Regions from separate parts of the Pseudomonas sp. PDM24 genome, predicted to be linked through region 2. Evidence: predicted binding sites of a transcription regulator. Region 2 holds the regulator's gene; each other region holds the start of a gene.

The links. Region 2 encodes sigma-54, which starts transcription at its own class of promoters, with help from an activator protein. Its sites were predicted from a motif close to ANTGGCATNNANNTTGCTNT; they were not measured.
Positions count from the first base shown of each region.
Region 1: a site for sigma-54 is predicted at 2,225-2,244, ahead of KW837_RS01805 (circularly permuted type 2 ATP-grasp protein). Genes of this name have one in related genera too.
Region 3: a site for sigma-54 is predicted at 2,637-2,656, ahead of glnK (P-II family nitrogen regulator). Genes of this name have one in related genera too.
Region 4: a site for sigma-54 is predicted at 1,089-1,108, ahead of flgB (flagellar basal body rod protein FlgB). Genes of this name have one in related genera too.

Region 1 covers NZ_JAHUWR010000001.1:365,607-369,966, reverse strand. The annotation lists gene KW837_RS01810 (alpha-E domain-containing protein) at 1-770, opposite strand, end outside; gene KW837_RS01805 (circularly permuted type 2 ATP-grasp protein) at 783-2,192, opposite strand; gene KW837_RS01800 (ribonuclease E inhibitor RraB) at 2,668-3,009, opposite strand; gene KW837_RS01795 (hypothetical protein) at 3,225-3,458, opposite strand; gene KW837_RS01790 (PLDc N-terminal domain-containing protein) at 3,686-3,877, opposite strand; gene KW837_RS01785 (hypothetical protein) at 3,961-4,360, opposite strand, start outside.
Region 2 covers NZ_JAHUWR010000007.1:213,380-217,739, forward strand. The annotation lists gene ptsN (PTS IIA-like nitrogen regulatory protein PtsN) at 1-138, opposite strand, end outside; gene hpf (ribosome hibernation-promoting factor, HPF/YfiA family) at 151-459, opposite strand; gene KW837_RS22680 (RNA polymerase factor sigma-54) at 539-2,032, opposite strand; gene lptB (LPS export ABC transporter ATP-binding protein) at 2,218-2,943, opposite strand; gene lptA (lipopolysaccharide transport periplasmic protein LptA) at 2,943-3,491, opposite strand; gene lptC (LPS export ABC transporter periplasmic protein LptC) at 3,478-4,050, opposite strand; gene KW837_RS22700 (HAD family hydrolase) at 4,058-4,360, opposite strand, start outside.
Region 3 covers NZ_JAHUWR010000002.1:430,906-435,265, forward strand. The annotation lists gene KW837_RS09865 (secondary thiamine-phosphate synthase enzyme YjbQ) at 80-505, opposite strand; gene KW837_RS09870 (ammonium transporter) at 720-2,057, opposite strand; gene glnK (P-II family nitrogen regulator) at 2,093-2,431, opposite strand; gene KW837_RS09880 (accessory factor UbiK family protein) at 2,850-3,110, shown strand; gene KW837_RS09885 (Bro-N domain-containing protein) at 3,565-4,086, shown strand; gene KW837_RS09890 (HigA family addiction module antitoxin) at 4,139-4,360, opposite strand, start outside.
Region 4 covers NZ_JAHUWR010000001.1:14,424-18,783, forward strand. The annotation lists gene cheR (protein-glutamate O-methyltransferase CheR) at 1-795, shown strand, start outside; gene flgB (flagellar basal body rod protein FlgB) at 1,151-1,558, shown strand; gene flgC (flagellar basal body rod protein FlgC) at 1,562-2,005, shown strand; gene flgD (flagellar hook assembly protein FlgD) at 2,021-2,710, shown strand; gene flgE (flagellar hook protein FlgE) at 2,741-4,054, shown strand; gene KW837_RS00080 (ribonucleoside-diphosphate reductase subunit alpha) at 4,349-4,360, opposite strand, start outside.

The sequences.
Region 1 (4,360 bases), on a different contig from region 2:
TGGGCGAGAATCTGGTCGATTTCTTCGGTGCAGGCCCGCAAAGATCGCGGCACGTCGGCGCGCAGCAGCAACAATTCGGCCACATGCCGGGCGCCGGGGGCGTCGCGATAGATCTCGGTATAGGCCTCGAACGACGACAAGGCCCGCAGCAAGGCGCTCCACTGGTAATAGGCATGAGCCGTGCCGTCGCTGACCGCTTCGGCCTGATCGCCGGCCATTTCGTAACGGGCGTCGAGCAGGCGCAAGGTGTTGTCAGCCCTTTCGATAAAGGTGCCCAGACGAATGAAGCGGAACGCGTCGTTACGCATGATGGTGCCGTAGGACGCGCCGCGGAACAGGTGGGAACGTTCCTTGATCCACTCACAGAAACGGCTCATGCCGTAGCGACTCAAGCCCTGCTCGGCGATCCCGCGAATCTCCAGCCAGGTGGCGTTGATGTTTTCCCACATGTCAGCGGTGATTCGCCCACGCACCGCATGGGCGCTGGCTCGCGCGGCACCGAGGCAGCTGTAGATGCTCGCCGGGTTGGCCGCATCCAGGGCGAAAAAATGCAGCAGCCGTTCGGCATGCAGATCGCCGTGGCGCTCCAGGTAATCGTCCAGAGTGCCGGTGATCAGCAACGGCATGGCGAGTTCGTGCAAGCCGTCGCCACGACCATCCTGAGGCATCAGTGACAGCGAATAACTGATGTCGAGCATCCGTGCGAGGTTTTCGGCCCGCTCCAGGTAACGCGACATCCAATACAGATCCGAGGCAGTTCTACTTAACATGGCAGGCTTCCTTCAATCCTCGACCACCCAGGTGTCCTTGGTTCCGCCGCCCTGGGAGGAATTCACCACCAGGGAGCCTTCGCGCAAGGCGACACGGGTCAAACCGCCGGGCACAACCCGGGTTTCGCGGCCAGACAATACAAACGGACGCAGGTCGATATGGCGTGGAGCGATGCCGTTTTCGACAAAGGTCGGACAGGTCGATAAAGACAACGTCGGTTGGGCGATGTACGCGTGGGGTTTGGTTTTGATCCGCTCACGGAAAGATTCGATTTCCGCCGCCGTCGCCGCCGGCCCCACCAGCATTCCGTAACCACCGGAGCCCTGGGTTTCCTTGACCACCAGTTCTGGAAGATTGGCCAGCACGTGGGACAGCTCAGAGGGATTACGACATTGCCATGTCGGCACGTTCTTCAGGATCGGCTCTTCATCCAGATAGAAACGAATCATGTCCGTGACGAAGGGGTACACCGACTTGTCATCCGCGACCCCGGTGCCGATGGCATTCGCCAGCACCACGTTGCCGGAACGGTAGGACGACAGCAGACCTGGAACGCCGAGCATCGAATCCGGGTTGAACGCCAACGGATCGAGGAAGGCATCGTCGAGGCGCCGGTAGATCACGTCGACCGCTTTCGGCCCGTCCGTGGTACGCATGAACACCTTGTCATCACGCACGAACAGGTCCGCGCCTTCCACCAGTTCAACGCCCATTTCCCGGGCCAGAAATGCATGCTCGAAAAACGCGCTGTTGAAGCGCCCCGGCGTCAGCACTACCACGCTTGGGTTGTCGATCGGGCTGGAACTTTTCAGGGTGTCGAGCAACAGGTTCGGATAGTGGTCGATCGGCGCGATGCGCTGGGCTGCGAACAATTCGGGGAACAATCGCATCATCATCTTGCGATCTTCGAGCATGTAGCTCACGCCGCTGGGGGTACGAAGATTGTCTTCGAGCACGTAGTACGTGCCGTCGCCATCACGTACCAGGTCGACGCCGGAAATGTGCGAATAGATATCGCGGTGCAGATCCAGCCCCTGCATCGCCAACTGGTATTGCTCGTTGGCCAGCACTTGCTCGGCCGGGATGATGCCGGCCTTGATGATGCGCTGCTCGTGATAGAGGTCGGCAAGGAACATGTTCAATGCCTTGACCCGCTGAATGCAGCCGCGCTCGACGACCCGCCATTCACTGGCGGGGATACTGCGGGGAATGGTGTCGAAGGGAATCAGGCGCTCTGTCCCTTGCTCATCACCATAGAGCGTGAATGTAATCCCGGCACGATGAAATAACAGATCGGCCTCGCGTCGCCGTTGTGCCAAAAGCTCGTCAGGCGTTTCGGCCAGCCAACGGGCAAACTCCCGATAATGCGGGCGGACCTGGCCGCCGGCATCGTACATCTCATCAAAATAGGTGCGGATCATGCCGTACTCCTTGTCACCCGGACATCCAGGCCTTCGCAAGGCCCGTGCCATCGGCATAAACGCTTTAATATCAATCAGTTGGATAATGGCGCTGCACGCACCGCACCAATCCTGTGCGGTAAATGCCCCAACCTGATTGCCCCCGCTTCATGGCGAAGCAATGCTGTCGCCTATCAGCAGCATAGCCAGAGTTGATTTCACTGCCCGGGGGGCGATGCGGATAATCCGCGCATTCGCTGGAAAACCTGACCGAAACTTCCCTTTAGCCGCCTGCTCAGGCGGTTTTTTTTGTTTTTTTGAAACGTTATGAATCAAAAACCCAGATCAAAAGATCGCAGCCTCGTTTCACCTGTAGGAGCTGTGTAGGAGCTGTCGAGTGAAACGAGGCTGCGATCTTTGGCCTTTGCAAACCGCGAAAACGAAAACGGCCAACCCAAAGGTCAGCCGTTGCTGAGTGTTGTCACTGTTCATAAAGTTATGCGAGTAGCCCTCGTACCTCCTGCTTGACGCCCCATCCTTCGATGATACCGCCCAGAGGCTCGACCACCGCCTCAAAGTCCTGCTCAAAGTCGCCGATACCGTCGTAAGTGGCGTACATCACTTTGCTCAGTTCCAGATGCCACGCGCCGTCATCGCGCACGCTGATCTGGGCATTCAAGGATTCACCACAAAAATGACCTGCCGCCCTGCGTGCCCGCTCCTCGTCCGGGAAAATGGCGTAGAACTCGATGGGATGGAATCGTGAAAAGTCGAAACCGCCTTCTTTCATGCGGCGCAACACGCTGCTGCTGATGTCTTCTTGATAGGCTGTGCTCATGAAACGTCCCCCTCAGACTGATGGATAGACTTTCCGTATTCCCTGCACTTTCAACCGATTGGTGAGAGCGATACGGCAACAGAGGTTGCCGACGGGAAACAAGCATGTAGCTGACAAGACCAGACCTTAGCGAGTCATTCGCTGATCTCGCTTGCAGAGTAGCCCCAAGATAGAGCCGCTGCCAAGGTCTGGGTGTGAATGTGACAAGAGGTGTATCAGATCGGGGTAATACTGATGATTTCAATGCTGTTCTGGGATTTCAGGCTTTTGACGGTCGGATCATCGGTACGACCCTCCAGATCATTGAGATCCAGTTCGGCAGCGATCGGCAGGCGTCGGGCGCGAATGAGTTTGGCGGCTTGCTCGCTATTCGGGCATTCCTCGCACTCGAAGAGTTCGTCCACTGTTTCACCGTGATCATCCACGAAAGTGATTTTCCACTTTTGCATCGGTGCCTCCTCGATAAAACCCATGGATGGGCTTACTTCTATCTGGACTTTAGCCCTGATTGATCGTTCAACGGATTACCGCGTGTCGGCATGAATAAACACAGAACCTGAGGGAGCGGGCTTGCTCGCGAAAGCGGTTTGTCTGTTACATCGATGCTGAATGTGTCGACGTCTTCGCGATGTAAGCCCGCTCCCACAAGGGAAATGCGTTGTGCTTGAGGATGCAGTCAGATCCGCACGTTACCTCGTGGCCCGGCGATGGCCCAGATGATCAGGCCCAGGACCGGCAGCAGCAGGATCAATAGCACCCAGATGATTTTCATCCCGGTCTCGGCGCCACTTTTAAGCACGTTGATGATGGCCCAGATATCCAGGGCAAGAATAATCAGGCCAACCAGGCTGTTGAACGTGGAACCCATGGTGACGCTCCCGAAGAGTGGTATGCCCTCTTAGGATAGTCGGGCCTTGCGAGGGTTCCGTTTTATTACCGTTCTGGGCAGCTTCAGACGTGGATTGCCACTTTCAGGGCTTCCAGCGATGGCGCTGCGGCGATGCCGACTTCGGCGCACATCTCCAGCACCCGGGGCACGTCGTTACCGTAGACCAGCACCACTTGCAGCTCGTCGTCGAGCAACTGGCTGAAGTTCATCAGCGTGTAACCGCCGTTTTCCTTGTTCATGCTGCTCATCTGCACCTGAATGCGATTGAGCGCCGTCAGGGCTTCGGTCTTGGCCAGTTGCTTGGGTTTGATGTTGAAATCGACACCGGGGCCGAATGAAGCGACGATCTGCGCAAACAGGTCCATGTAGGTGTCAGCCTGGAACAGCACGGTTTCCGGCAAGCTGCCGACGACCACCCACTCACCCAACGGGATCGGGAAGGTGTCGTCGTAGTTGATGTCC
Region 2 (4,360 bases):
GAAGACGTCCTGCATTTCCAGATCCGGTACTTCGCGGTGGATAAGGTTGGCAATTTGCTCGAGGGCTTTCTTTTTACTGCCACCCGGCGCGTTCACTTGGGAACGGCCGGGGGTCAGGATGGTTTCTAGTCGGATCATGGATTGGGGGTGTTAACGACCGGTCGCGCCCTGGAGGAGGCTCTGGGTCTTTTCCTTATGCTTTTTAAGTTGGCGATCCAGCTTGTCGGTCAGCAGGTCGATGGCGGCATACATGTCCGTATGCTCGGCATTGGCGACCACTTCTCCGCCGGGAATATGCAGCGTGGCTTCGATCTTCTGCAGCAGTTTTTCGACGTTCATCGTGACTTGCACATTGGTGATCTTGTCGAAATGCCTCTCTAATCGGTCGAGTTTTTCGCCGATGTAGGTGCGCAGGGGTTCGGTCACTTCCAGTTGGTGTCCACTGATGTTGACTTGCATACAGCTTCTCCTTCGTTGCCAGTGCATAAAGCGGCAGGCAGAAATGCCTGCCACTGGAACGCTGTGGCCAGCCCGGCGGCTACATCAACCGCTTCCGTTCGCTGGAAGGCGCGATCCCCAGGGATTCGCGGTACTTGGCGACGGTGCGACGGGCTACCTGAATGCCTTGTGCCTCCAGTAAACCAGCGATCTTGCTGTCACTCAACGGCTTTTTCTGATTTTCCGCGGCAACCAGTTTTTTGATGATCGCGCGGATCGCCGTGGACGAGCATTCACCGCCTTCAGAGGTACTGACGTGGCTGGAAAAAAAGTATTTCAGTTCATAGATGCCCCGTGGGGTATGCATGAATTTTTGCGTGGTCACCCGTGAAATGGTCGATTCATGCATGCCGACTGCTTCGGCAATGTCATGCAGCACCAACGGCTTCATGGCTTCGTCACCGTACTCAAGAAAGCCGCGTTGATGCTCGACGATCTGGGTGGCGACTTTCATCAGGGTTTCATTGCGGCTTTGCAGGCTCTTGATGAACCAGCGAGCCTCCTGCAGCTGATTACGCATGAAGGTGTTGTCAGCGCTGGTATCGGCGCGGCGCACGAAACCGGCATATTGGGCGTTGACCCGCAGGCGTGGCACCGATTCCTGGTTCAGCTCCACCAGCCAGCGCTCGTTGTCCTTGCGCACGATCACGTCGGGAACGACGTATTCGGCTTCGGTGGACTCGATCTGTGAGCCCGGGCGCGGGTTGAGGCTCTGGACCAATTCGATGACCTGGCGCAGCTCATCTTCCTTGAGCTTCATGCGGCGCATCAGCTGGCTGTAGTCGCGGCTGCCGAGCAGGTCGATGTAATCGGTGACCAGGCGCTTGGCTTCGGCCAGCCAAGGGGTCTTGGCGGACAACTGGCGCAGTTGCAGCAGCAGGCATTCACCCAGGTTGCGGGCGCCGATGCCAGCGGGTTCGAATTGCTGGATGCGGTGCAGGACGGCTTCGATTTCGTCGAGTTCGATGTCCAGTTCCGGGTCGAACGCTTCGAGGATTTCCTCGAGGGTTTCGTCCAGGTAGCCCTGATTGTTGATGCAGTCGATCAGGGTCACGGCGATCAGGCGATCAGTGTCGGACATCGGTGCCAGGTTCAGTTGCCAGAGCAAATGGCTTTGCAGGCTTTCACCGACCGATGTGCGGGTGGTGAAGTCCCACTCGTCGTCATCGTTGCTCGGCAGGCTGCTGGCGCTGGTCTGGTAGACATCCTCCCAGGCTGTGTCGACGGGCAATTCGTTGGGGATGCGCTCGTTCCAGTCGCCTTCCTCAAGGTTGTCCACCGTCGGGGCGGTTTCCTGGTAGGAGGGTTCCTGAATGTCGGCGTTGGGTTTCTGTTCGGCGCTATCGGCCAAGGGGTCGGCGTTATCGAAGTCGTCGCCTTCTTCCTGGCGTTCGAGCATCGGATTGGACTCCAGAGCCTCCTGGATTTCCTGTTGCAGGTCCAGGGTCGACAATTGGAGCAGGCGGATGGCCTGTTGCAGCTGCGGTGTCATCGTCAGCTGCTGGCCCATTCTCAAGACTAGCGATGGTTTCATGGCAGGGGCTTAACACCTTATTCGCCGGCGCACATGCGCCATCCACTACAGGGCGCCGAAGCGCCAAACATAAGCAAATTATATGCCCGAAACTGAAGTGTTTGCCTAGAGCGCTGTAACAATAAAAAGTTATTGATTTTTTATTGAAGTAAGCGCTCCCTCGGCGACCCGGGCACCTCAGGTGCTTACAGGCGGAACTCGTGGCCCAGATACACTTCCTTGACCAGTTCATTGGCGAGGATGGTGGCGGAGTCACCTTCAGCAATCAGTTGGCCGTCGTTGACGATGTAGGCGGTTTCGCAGATATCCAGGGTCTCACGAACGTTGTGGTCCGTGATCAGCACGCCAATGCCTTTAGCCTTGAGGTGATGGATGATCTGCTTGATGTCGCCCACCGAAATCGGGTCCACGCCGGCGAAGGGTTCGTCGAGGAGGATGAATTTCGGGTTGGTAGCCAGTGCCCGGGCGATTTCCACACGGCGGCGTTCACCACCGGACAGGCTCATGCCGAGATTGTCACGGATGTGATGGATGTGAAATTCCTGCAGCAGGCTTTCCAGCTCTTGGCGACGACCGGCCTTATCGAGCTCCTTGCGGGTCTCGAGGATGGCCATGATGTTGTCGGCCACCGACAGTTTGCGAAAGATCGACGCTTCTTGCGGAAGATAGCCGATGCCGGCCTTCGCACGACCGTGCATCGGCTGGTGGCTGACGTCCAGGTCGTCGATCAGTACGCGGCCTTGATCGGCCTGTACCAGGCCGACAATCATATAGAAACAGGTGGTTTTACCGGCGCCGTTAGGGCCAAGCAGGCCGACGATCTGACCGCTGTCGATGGACAGGCTGACGTCGCGCACGACCTGACGGCTCTTGTAGCTCTTGGCCAGATGCTGAGCTTTCAGAGTTGCCATTACTGGGCCTTTTGCTCGTCGGTTTTCTTCTTCGGCTGGATCACCATGTCGATGCGAGGGCGTGCCTCGGTGACCTTGTTACCCGTGGCGCGACCGGCGCTCGCAAGCTTTTTGACCGTGTCGTAGACGATTTTCTCGCCTTGGGTGACGTTGTTGTCCTTATCGATGACTTTGGCGCGATCGATCAGCACGACGCGGTTTTGCGAGGCGTGGTACTGGATAGTTACGCCATAGCCCTGGACCGGCTTGGTATCGCCCGCCGTTTGCAGTTGCTCGAAGTAGGCAAGGTTGCCCACCGAAGTCACCACGTCGATGTCGCCGGTCGGGGTGCGGGTGATGGTCACGGTATTGCCGGTGACCTTCATCGAGCCCTGGGTGATGATCACATCGCCCTTATAGGTGGCAACGCCGTTCTTGTCGTCCAGTTGGGCATCGTCGGCCTGAATGCGGATAGGCTGCTCTTGATCGTTCGGCAGAGCCCAGGCGCTCACGCTTCCCAGTGCTGCGCCCAGACTGAGCAAAATAGGGAGAGTTTTAACGAGCCTCATACTGTCCTCTTACGTTCGATAGCAGGTGTATCCTGCTTTCTTTCAAGTACGCTTTCATTCCGTTGCCTGTCGATACACCGCCGGCGCCGTCGATTCTAACGGGTTGATCGGTCTGCGCATATTGCTGCTGCGGGAACACGGTCATACGGGTGGTGGTAATCAGGGTTTTACGGTTTTTTTCGTCGAAACGCGTGATACGTACCGAGTCAATCAGCTCGACCTGAGTGCCGTCCGGGTTGACTTCGCCGCGCTCGCTCTGGACGTGCCAGGGGAATTCGGTGCCACGGAACATGTTCAGGTCCGGATTGCTCAGCAACGTCACCTCGCTCGCTTTCACGTGTTCGACCTTGTCCGACGTCATCTCGTATTGCAGTTTGCCGTCGGGCAGGTACTGCACGCTGTGGGCGTTGATGGCGTAATAGTCGATCGCGGTTTCATCGACCTTCACCACCGGCTTGTCGAGGAAACGCTCCGGGCTGATGTTCCAGTAGCCGACCGCTGCAAAAATCGCGGCGATGCAACCGAACACCAGGATGTTACGAATTTTCTTGCTCAGCATGATGGGCTCACAGGTACGCGGCGTTGGCCGCATCGAGGCGGCCCTGGGCGCGCAGGATCAATTCGCAGAATTCGCGAGCGGCCCCCTCGCCACCGCGGGCCTGGGTGATGCCGTGGGCGTGTTCGCGCACGAAACTGGCAGCGCTGGCCACCGCCATGCCAAGGCCTACGCGGCGAATCACCGGCAGGTCCGGCAGGTCGTCGCCCAGGTAGGCCACTTGTTCATAGCTCAGGTTGAGCTGGCCAAGAAGTTCGTCGAGCACCACCAGTTTGTCTTCGCGACCCTGATAAAGGTGCGCAATGCCGAGGTT
Region 3 (4,360 bases), on a different contig from region 2:
CAAATTAGTTATAGCCCAGCTTTGCTGTCTGTCGACGGCTGCCGGAAAAAAATCAACCACCACTGGTAACCAGCGGTTTTCATGCCCCTTCACCGTGCACGGTGGCGAGGACTTTACGGGCACCGCCGTGATCACGGTGCTCGCCCAGATAAACACCTTGCCAGATCCCCAACGCCAGTCGGCCTGCCGAGATCGGCAAACTGAGCTGACAGCCAAGTACGCTGGCCTTGAAGTGCGCCGGGAGGTCGTCCAGGCCTTCGTCGTTATGCTCATAGCCGTCTGTTCCTTGTGGGATCAGACGATTGAAAAATCGTTCGAAGTCGCGACGTACCGCCGGATCGGCGTTCTCGTTGATGGTCAACGACGCCGAGGTATGCTGTAGCCACAAATGCAACAGACCGACCCGACACGCCTTGAGTTCAGGCAAGCCAGCGAGTAATTCATCCGTTACCAGATGAAAGCCCCGGGGCCGTGCTCGCAAGGTGATCAGAGTCTGTTGCCACATACTGTTCTCCGCACGTTCGGGGCGCATTCTAGCGCGCTCTGGAAAAAAACAAAGGCCCTAATATTCCTTCAATCGTGTAAGCCATTGGCCGCAGAAAAACGCCCGTCGTAAACGGGACTGAACGTGTATGAAAAAACCTTTCAGCCCTTCCTTCACTGACAAATCCCGGACAAAAAAATGCCCGGCAAGCCGGGCAAATTTTTCGTGCGCGTGCTTACAAGTTGTAGCCGCGTTCGTTGTGAAGCGCCAGATCGATGCCGACAGCTTCTTCTTCCTCGGTGATACGCAGACCCATGACGGCGTCCAGGACCTTGAGGATGATGAACGTGACGATCGCGGTGTAGATCACCGTGAAGCCAACGCCTTTGCACTGGATCCAGACTTGTGCACCGATGTCGGTCACGGTGCCGAAGCCACCAAGGGCCGGTGCCGCGAACACACCCGTCAGGATTGCGCCGAGGATACCGCCGATACCATGCACGCCGAAGGCATCCAGGGAATCGTCATAACCGAGTTTGCGTTTCAGGGTGGTGGCGCAGAAGAAGCACACCACGCCCGCCGCCAGACCGATCACCAGAGCGCCCATCGGGCCCACGGTGCCTGCCGCCGGAGTAATTGCAACCAGACCGGCCACCACACCCGAGGCGATACCCAGTGCGCTTGGCTTGCCGTGAGTGATCCACTCGGCAAACATCCAGCCCAGCGCCGCCGCAGCGGTGGCGATCTGCGTGACCAGCATCGCCATGCCGGCAGTGCCGTTGGCGGCGGCAGCGGAACCGGCGTTGAAACCGAACCAGCCGACCCACAGCATCGCCGCACCCATCAGGGTATAGCCGAGGTTGTGCGGGGCCATCGGGGTGGTCGGGAAACCTTTACGCTTGCCCAACACCAGGCAGGCAATCAGACCAGCCACACCGGCGTTGATGTGCACCACGGTACCGCCGGCGAAGTCGAGAACGCCCCAGTCCCACATCAGGCCGCCGTTACCGGACCAGACCATGTGCGCGATCGGTGCATAAACCAGGGTGAACCAGATGCCCATGAAGATCAGCATGGCGGAGAACTTCATCCGCTCGGCGAAAGCACCGACGATCAACGCTGGAGTGATGATGGCGAAAGTCATCTGGAAGGTGATGAAGACCGCCTCGGGGAACAGCGCCGCGGGGCCGGTCAGGCTCGAAGGCGTGACACCGGCGAGGAACGCCTTGCCCATGCCGCCGAAGAACGAGTTGAAGTTGACGACGCCCTGCTCCATGCCGGTGGTGTCGAACGCAATGCTGTAGCCATAAATGACCCACAGAATGCTGATCAGACCGGTAATGGCGAAGCACTGCATCATCACGGAAAGAATGTTTTTCGAGCGAACCATGCCGCCGTAGAACAGCGCGAGACCGGGAATGGTCATGAACAGCACAAGGGCTGTCGAGGTCATCATCCAGGCGGTATCGCCGGAGTTGAGGACTGGGGCCGCCACTTCGTCTGCCGCCATGGCCAGGCCGGGCATTACGAGGGACAACAGGGCTCCTAGCCCTGCGATTTTACGCAGAGTCATATTGTTTTCTCCTGGGGCGTTGGGTTTGTGGCGGCTTAGATTGCGTCGGTATCGGTTTCGCCGGTACGGATGCGAATCGCCTGTTCCAGATTGACCACGAAGATCTTGCCGTCACCGATCTTGCCGGTGTTGGCAGCCTTGGTTATCGCCTCGATAACCCGGTCCAGATCCTTGTCGTCAATGGCGACATCGATCTTCACCTTGGGCAGAAAATCGACCACGTACTCCGCGCCGCGATACAGCTCGGTGTGACCCTTCTGCCGACCGAAGCCTTTGACCTCAGTAACGGTAATGCCCTGCACGCCGATCTCGGACAGCGACTCGCGCACGTCGTCCAGTTTGAACGGCTTGATGATGGCAGTGACTAGCTTCATGAAAACTCTCTCCCGAATTGGTGGACTTGCCCCAGGAAAACAAACCCGACTCAAGTCTAAGCGCAGTGCCTGGCTTTGTAACGCATCGTTCGGCCTTACCTGCCCGTCCGACGCCAGCTAACCACTCCGCACGAAACTTCCCCCGTTCCGCTTGGCGCACTGCATTCGTCACAGCGACTGCATCAGTGCATGGGTCACCAGCGACTAAGCAGAAAGCTTGCCATCTATCCAAAACCCATTGATTTCAATACCTTGGCCGCTGCCAAAGAGCCTTTCACCCGATTGACGCAACCGTTACGCACAACAACAGTGCGCGACTGCCCACTCGACTGCGCGAAAAGCGTGCATCGCAGCTGCCGAGATTGACTATAGACACTGCGTGGTACACTGCCCGCCATTGTTGACAGGAACATTCCCCATGCTCGCGCCCAAAGACTTCCTCGACGCCCTGAGCGGCACCGCCTCCCGCCTCTTCAGCGGCGACACCCCGCTGCCGAAAAGCGAAATCGAAAGCCAGTTCAAGGCTTTGTTGCAGAGCGGCTTCAGCAAGCTGGACCTGGTGAGCCGGGAAGAGTTTGATAGCCAGATGGTTGTGCTCGCGCGGACCCGCGCACGGTTGGAGAGCCTTGAAGCGAAAGTGGCTGAGCTGGAAGCGAAGCTCAATCCACCGACCGAGTAACCCCGCCGATCCCCTTTGACAATGGGGTCTATGTGGGAGCGAGCCTGCTCGCGATAGAGTCACCACGGTGTTCCAGCAGCCCCTCGCTGGAACGACCACCCCTGTAGGAGCTGCCGAAGGCTGCGATCTTTTGATCTTAAGCCCCGCAAACATCCCGGCAACTTCCTACAAAGATCAGCACCGCCGTCCGATAGCGTCGCAAAGCCCCGGCTCCTAAGCTCACCTGATGCTGAATGTCAGCACTAGGTTTGGCGACCTGGAACCAAGCTATGCACGCAACGTCATTCGATATCGGGTATTTCTCTCGATTCGTTATATGGCGGCTGTGTGTGGGAGACCTTCGGGTCTGCCGGTATTCGCTTGGCCGGTTCGCCAACCCGCACGCAGCTGCCACCTTTATTGTTTGGCGACGATAAGAGGCAGTCATCTATCAAGCGAATTTGGGCACTGCACTATGGACGAAAACTATCTGACACCACACATATTCACCCGCCACAAACTCCACCTCCACGCCCTCCTCCTCGGAAACCAACCCTGGTTCAGCGCCCGAGACCTCGGCCGACTCCTGCGCCTCTTCCTCGACGAACGCGCCGTCCGCAAACTCGACCCCGACCAACACCAAACCCTACAGATGCTCATCCATGGCACCGTCGAAAACACCCTGCTCATCAGCGAATCCGGTGTCTACGCATTACTGGTCTACCACTACTGCCCCGAATACCGAGGCCTGCGCGAATGGCTGACCCACGACGTGGTGCCGGCGCTCAGAGACGCCCAACAACCCACCTCAACAGAGCGCCCGATCCTGAGCCTGCTGAATTGGCCGGAAATGTCGTTGAGTTTGCTGCACTGGAATAACCAGCCGTGGATTCGATTGCAGGATGTTCCGCAGATCCTGCCAGATCGAGAACAGCCACAGCATTCGGTCAATGCGCCGTGGTGGAAACGTGCGTCGCGAATACTTCAGGCATTCTGAACGACAAAAAAACCCCACGTTCGTAGCGTGGGGTTCGTTCAGGAGCAGAGGATCAAGCACAGTGCGGAAGACGCTCAACCTGATCCCGGATCGCAGCCCCTCGTTCGATCTCGGCTTTTCGCAAATCGTATGTCGATTGCAGGTTCAGCCAAAACTCGGGAGTCGTGTCCAGGCAGATAGATAGCCTTAGAGCCATATCGGCACTGACACCTCGACGCTGAAGCACGATGTCGTTCACCGTAGGCGTCGAAACGCTCAACGCTCTGGCCAAGGC
Region 4 (4,360 bases), on a different contig from region 2:
CGGGTATTCCTGGAAAAAGCCTGTGGCATTTTGCTCGGTGAAAACAAGCAATACCTGGTCTCGAGCCGTCTCAACAAACTGATGGAGCAGCAGGGCATCAAATCATTGGGTGAGCTGGTTCAGCGCATCCAGACCCAGCCGCGCAGTGGTTTGCGCGAGATGGTGGTGGATGCCATGACCACCAACGAAACCTTGTGGTTTCGTGACACCTATCCGTTTGAAGTCTTGAAGAACAAGGTCTTGCCTGCAGCGATCAAGGCAAGCCCCGGCCAGCGCCTGCGGATCTGGTCGGCAGCGTGTTCGTCGGGTCAGGAACCGTATTCGCTGTCGATGTCCATCGATGAGTTCGAACGGGTCAACATGGGGCAGTTGAAGATGGGCGTGCAGATCGTTGCCACTGACCTGTCCGGCACCATGCTGACCAACTGCAAGACCGGCGAGTACGACAGCCTGGCCATCGGCCGCGGTCTGTCGCCCGAGCGCCTTCAGCGTTACTTCGACCCGAAAGGGCCGGGACGTTGGGCGATCAAGGCGCCGATCAAGAGTCGGGTGGAATTTCGCTCGTTCAACCTGCTGGACAGCTATGCGAGCCTGGGCAAGTTCGACATCGTGTTCTGCCGCAACGTGCTGATCTACTTCTCCGCCGAGGTGAAGAAAGACATCCTGTTGCGCATCCACAGCACGCTGAAGCCGGGCGGTTATCTGTTTCTTGGCGCGTCCGAGGCGCTGAACGGTTTGCCGGACCATTACCAGATGGTCCAGTGCAGTCCGGGGATCATTTACCAGGCGAAGTGATTCGTTGACGGCATAAAAAAACGGGAGTCCTCAGGGGCTCCCGTTTTTTTGTGCCTGATTTCTCATTCTCGCCGCACTACCTGTAGGAGCGAGGCTTGCCCGCGAAGGCGGTGTATCAGACACAAAATCGCTGACTGACACATCGCCTTCGCGGGCAAGCCTCGCTCCTACAGTGGTCGGTGTAGTTCCTGATAAGCGGCAGAAAAGCGGCAGGCGGCGGAAATCGGTTGCCGCTTTTCTGGCATTGCCGGCTTGCCACCGCGCGCAAAGCCCCGGTTTACGGGCTTTTTTGAATTGGCACGCCGCTTGCTATGTCCATGTTACGAAAAATCAGGTCACCCGAAGGTTTCCCGACATGAGCATCAGCTTCGATAAAGCGCTCGGTATCCATGAACAAGCCCTGGGCTTCCGCGCTCAGCGTGCCGAAGTCCTGGCCAACAACATCGCCAACGCCGACACCCCGAACTACAAGGCTCGGGATCTGGACTTCTCGAAAGTGCTCGCCGAGCAGAACGAGAAAACCAAAAACGGCAAGTTCGCCTTGAACATGACCAACAGCCGTCACATCGAAGCTGAAGGCATGGGCAATGGCGACGAGTCGCTGATGTATCGCACGCCGATGCAACCGTCGATCGACCAGAACACCGTGGACGCCCAGCTGGAACAGTCGAATTACGCGGAAAACGCGGTCAACTTCCAGGCCAGCTTCACCCTGCTCAACAGTAAATTCAAAGGGCTGGTGTCAGCCCTGCGCGGAGAGTAATCCATGTCTCTATCCAGTGTTTTCAACATTGCCGGTAGCGGCATGAGTGCCCAGACCACTCGCTTGAACACCGTCGCCTCGAACATCGCCAACGCCGAGACCGTCTCGTCGAGCATCGACCAGACCTACCGTGCCCGCCACCCGGTATTCGCCACCATGTTCCAGGGCGGCCAGAGCGGCGGCAGCGATTCGCTGTTCCAGAACCAGGACGCTGCCGGTCAAGGCGTGCAAGTGCTGGGCGTGGTCGAAGACCAGAGCAACCTTGAAGCGCGCTACGAGCCGAACCATCCGGCTGCTGATGGCAAGGGCTACGTCTATTACCCGAACGTCAATGTCGTCGAAGAAATGGCCGACATGATTTCCGCGAGCCGTTCGTTCCAGACCAACGCCGAAATGATGAACACCGCCAAAACCATGATGCAGAAGGTCCTGACCCTAGGTCAGTGATAAGGGGCGATTCATATGAGCGTTATCAGCGATGTTCTGGCCAACTCCTCGGTCCAGACCCCGACCAACAAAGACAGCCTGACCTCGGCCGCTACCGGCGGCCAGGCGCTGGGCAAGGACGCGTTCCTGCAACTGTTGGTGACTCAGCTGAAAAACCAGAACCCGCTCGATCCTCAGGACAACAGCGAGTTCGTGGCACAACTGGCGCAGTTCAGTAGCCTGGAAGGTATCACCACGCTGAACGATACGGTCAGTGGCCTTGCCAGCAGCTACAGCTCCTCGCAAGCCTTGCAGGCTTCTTCGCTGGTGGGCCGCTCCGTCATTGCGCAGACCGACAAAACCCTGGTCGACACCTCCAAGAGCCTCAACGGAACCGTCGTGGTGCCTACCTCGGTTTCCGCGGCCACCGTCAAGATCACCAACTCGGAAGGCAAGACCATCCGTACGCTCGAGTTGGGCAGTCAAAGTGCCGGTAACGCCAGTTTTATCTGGGACGGCAAGGACGATGCGGGCGCGGTGGCACCGGCGGGTACTTACACCTTCGGCGCAACGGCCACCATCGACAGCAAGGCGACATCGCTGATTACTTATCTGCCAGCGACCGTTAACAGCGTGACCATCAGCCAGACCGGCGGTGAGTTGATGCTGAACCTGGCAGGCATGGGCAGCGTTGCCCTGTCCAAAGTACAAACCATTGGTATATAGAGCCGACTAACACGGCACAAGGAGTGGAATATGTCTTTCAATATCGGCCTTAGCGGTCTCTATGCAGCCAACAAACAACTGGACGTGACCGGCAACAACATCGCCAACGTCGCGACCACCGGTTTCAAATCCTCCCGTGCAGAATTCGAAGACGTGTACTCGGCCACTCGCCTGGGTACCGGCAGCAAGACCGTCGGCAACGGCGTGCGCCTGGCCAACGTTTCCCAGCAGTTTGGCCAGGGCGACGTGAACAATACCGGCAACGTGCTGGACATGGGCATCCAGGGCAACGGCTTCTTCATCCTCAGCGACAACGGCTCCCTGAGCTACACCCGTGCCGGTGCGTTCAAGACTGATGCTGAAAACTATGTGGTCGATAACAACGGCAACCGTTTGCAGGGTTATGGCGTTGATGCCAACGGCAAGATCATCAACGGTGTGTTGACGGATTTGAAGATTGATACGTCGAGCCTCAAGCCAAACCCGACCACCAAGGTCGATCAGACGATGAACCTGAATTCGGCGGAAACATTACCGACCGTGGCCACGTTCAGCCCGACCGATACCAACAGCTATAACAAGACCATTTCCACCAAGGTCTACGATAGCCAGGGTAACGAGCACACCATGGATCAGTACTACGTGAAAACGGGTACCAACGCCTGGCGTGTCCATACCTACATGGATGGTCGTTCTCCGGCCAACCCTGCTACCACGCCACCAGTGGCGATTACCGCCGACATCACTTTCAACTCCGATGGCAGCATCAATACGCTGACGGCGGGTGCTGGCTGGACCAAGACCGGCAACACGCTGACCATGACCGGTTGGGTGCCAGGTACCATTACCAACGCCGCGACGACTCCTGTGACCTGGGGTCCGAACGGTTCCGTCGCTGCCACTGGCGGTATCGCGTTCAACATGGCGCTGACCACTTCTTACAACTCGCCAACCGCTCGTACCGCCCAGTTCCAGGATGGTTACGCCACCGGCCAGATCTCCAGCCTGACGATCGACGCCACCGGCGTCATGACCGCCAACTTCAGCAACCAGCAAACCAAGGCCATCGGCCAGGTTGCAGTCGCCAGCTTCGCTAACGAGCAAGGCTTGCAACCGATCGGTGGTACCCGCTGGAAAGAAACCTTCGCCTCGGGCGTGGCGGGTGTCGATGCGCCGACAACCGGCACGCTGGGTTCGGTCGTGTCCAACTCCCTGGAAGAGTCCAACGTCAACCTGACCAACGAATTGGTCGAGCTGATCAAGGCCCAGAGCAACTACCAGGCAAACGCCAAGACCATCTCCACCCAGAGCACCATCATGCAGACCATCATTCAGATGACCTGATGCTTGATAGTGCTGCATAAAGAACCCCTCGCAAGAGGGGTTTTTTTATGGCCTGGATTTTTGTCGGGAGTTGAGGTTTTGGTTGTTTGTGCTGGCCTCTTCGCGGGCAAGCCTCGCTCCTACAGGATATATGTCGCCCATATGATCAGCGTATATCCTGTAGGAGCGAGGCTTGCCCGCGAAGGCGTCAGATCGGCCACCACATTCCTCAAGGCAAAAGAAAACCCCCGACCAATCCAGAGGACTGATCGGGGGTTATCGAGGTCAGCGCCTTTCAGCGCTCACCGGCTCAGCTTATTGGCAAGC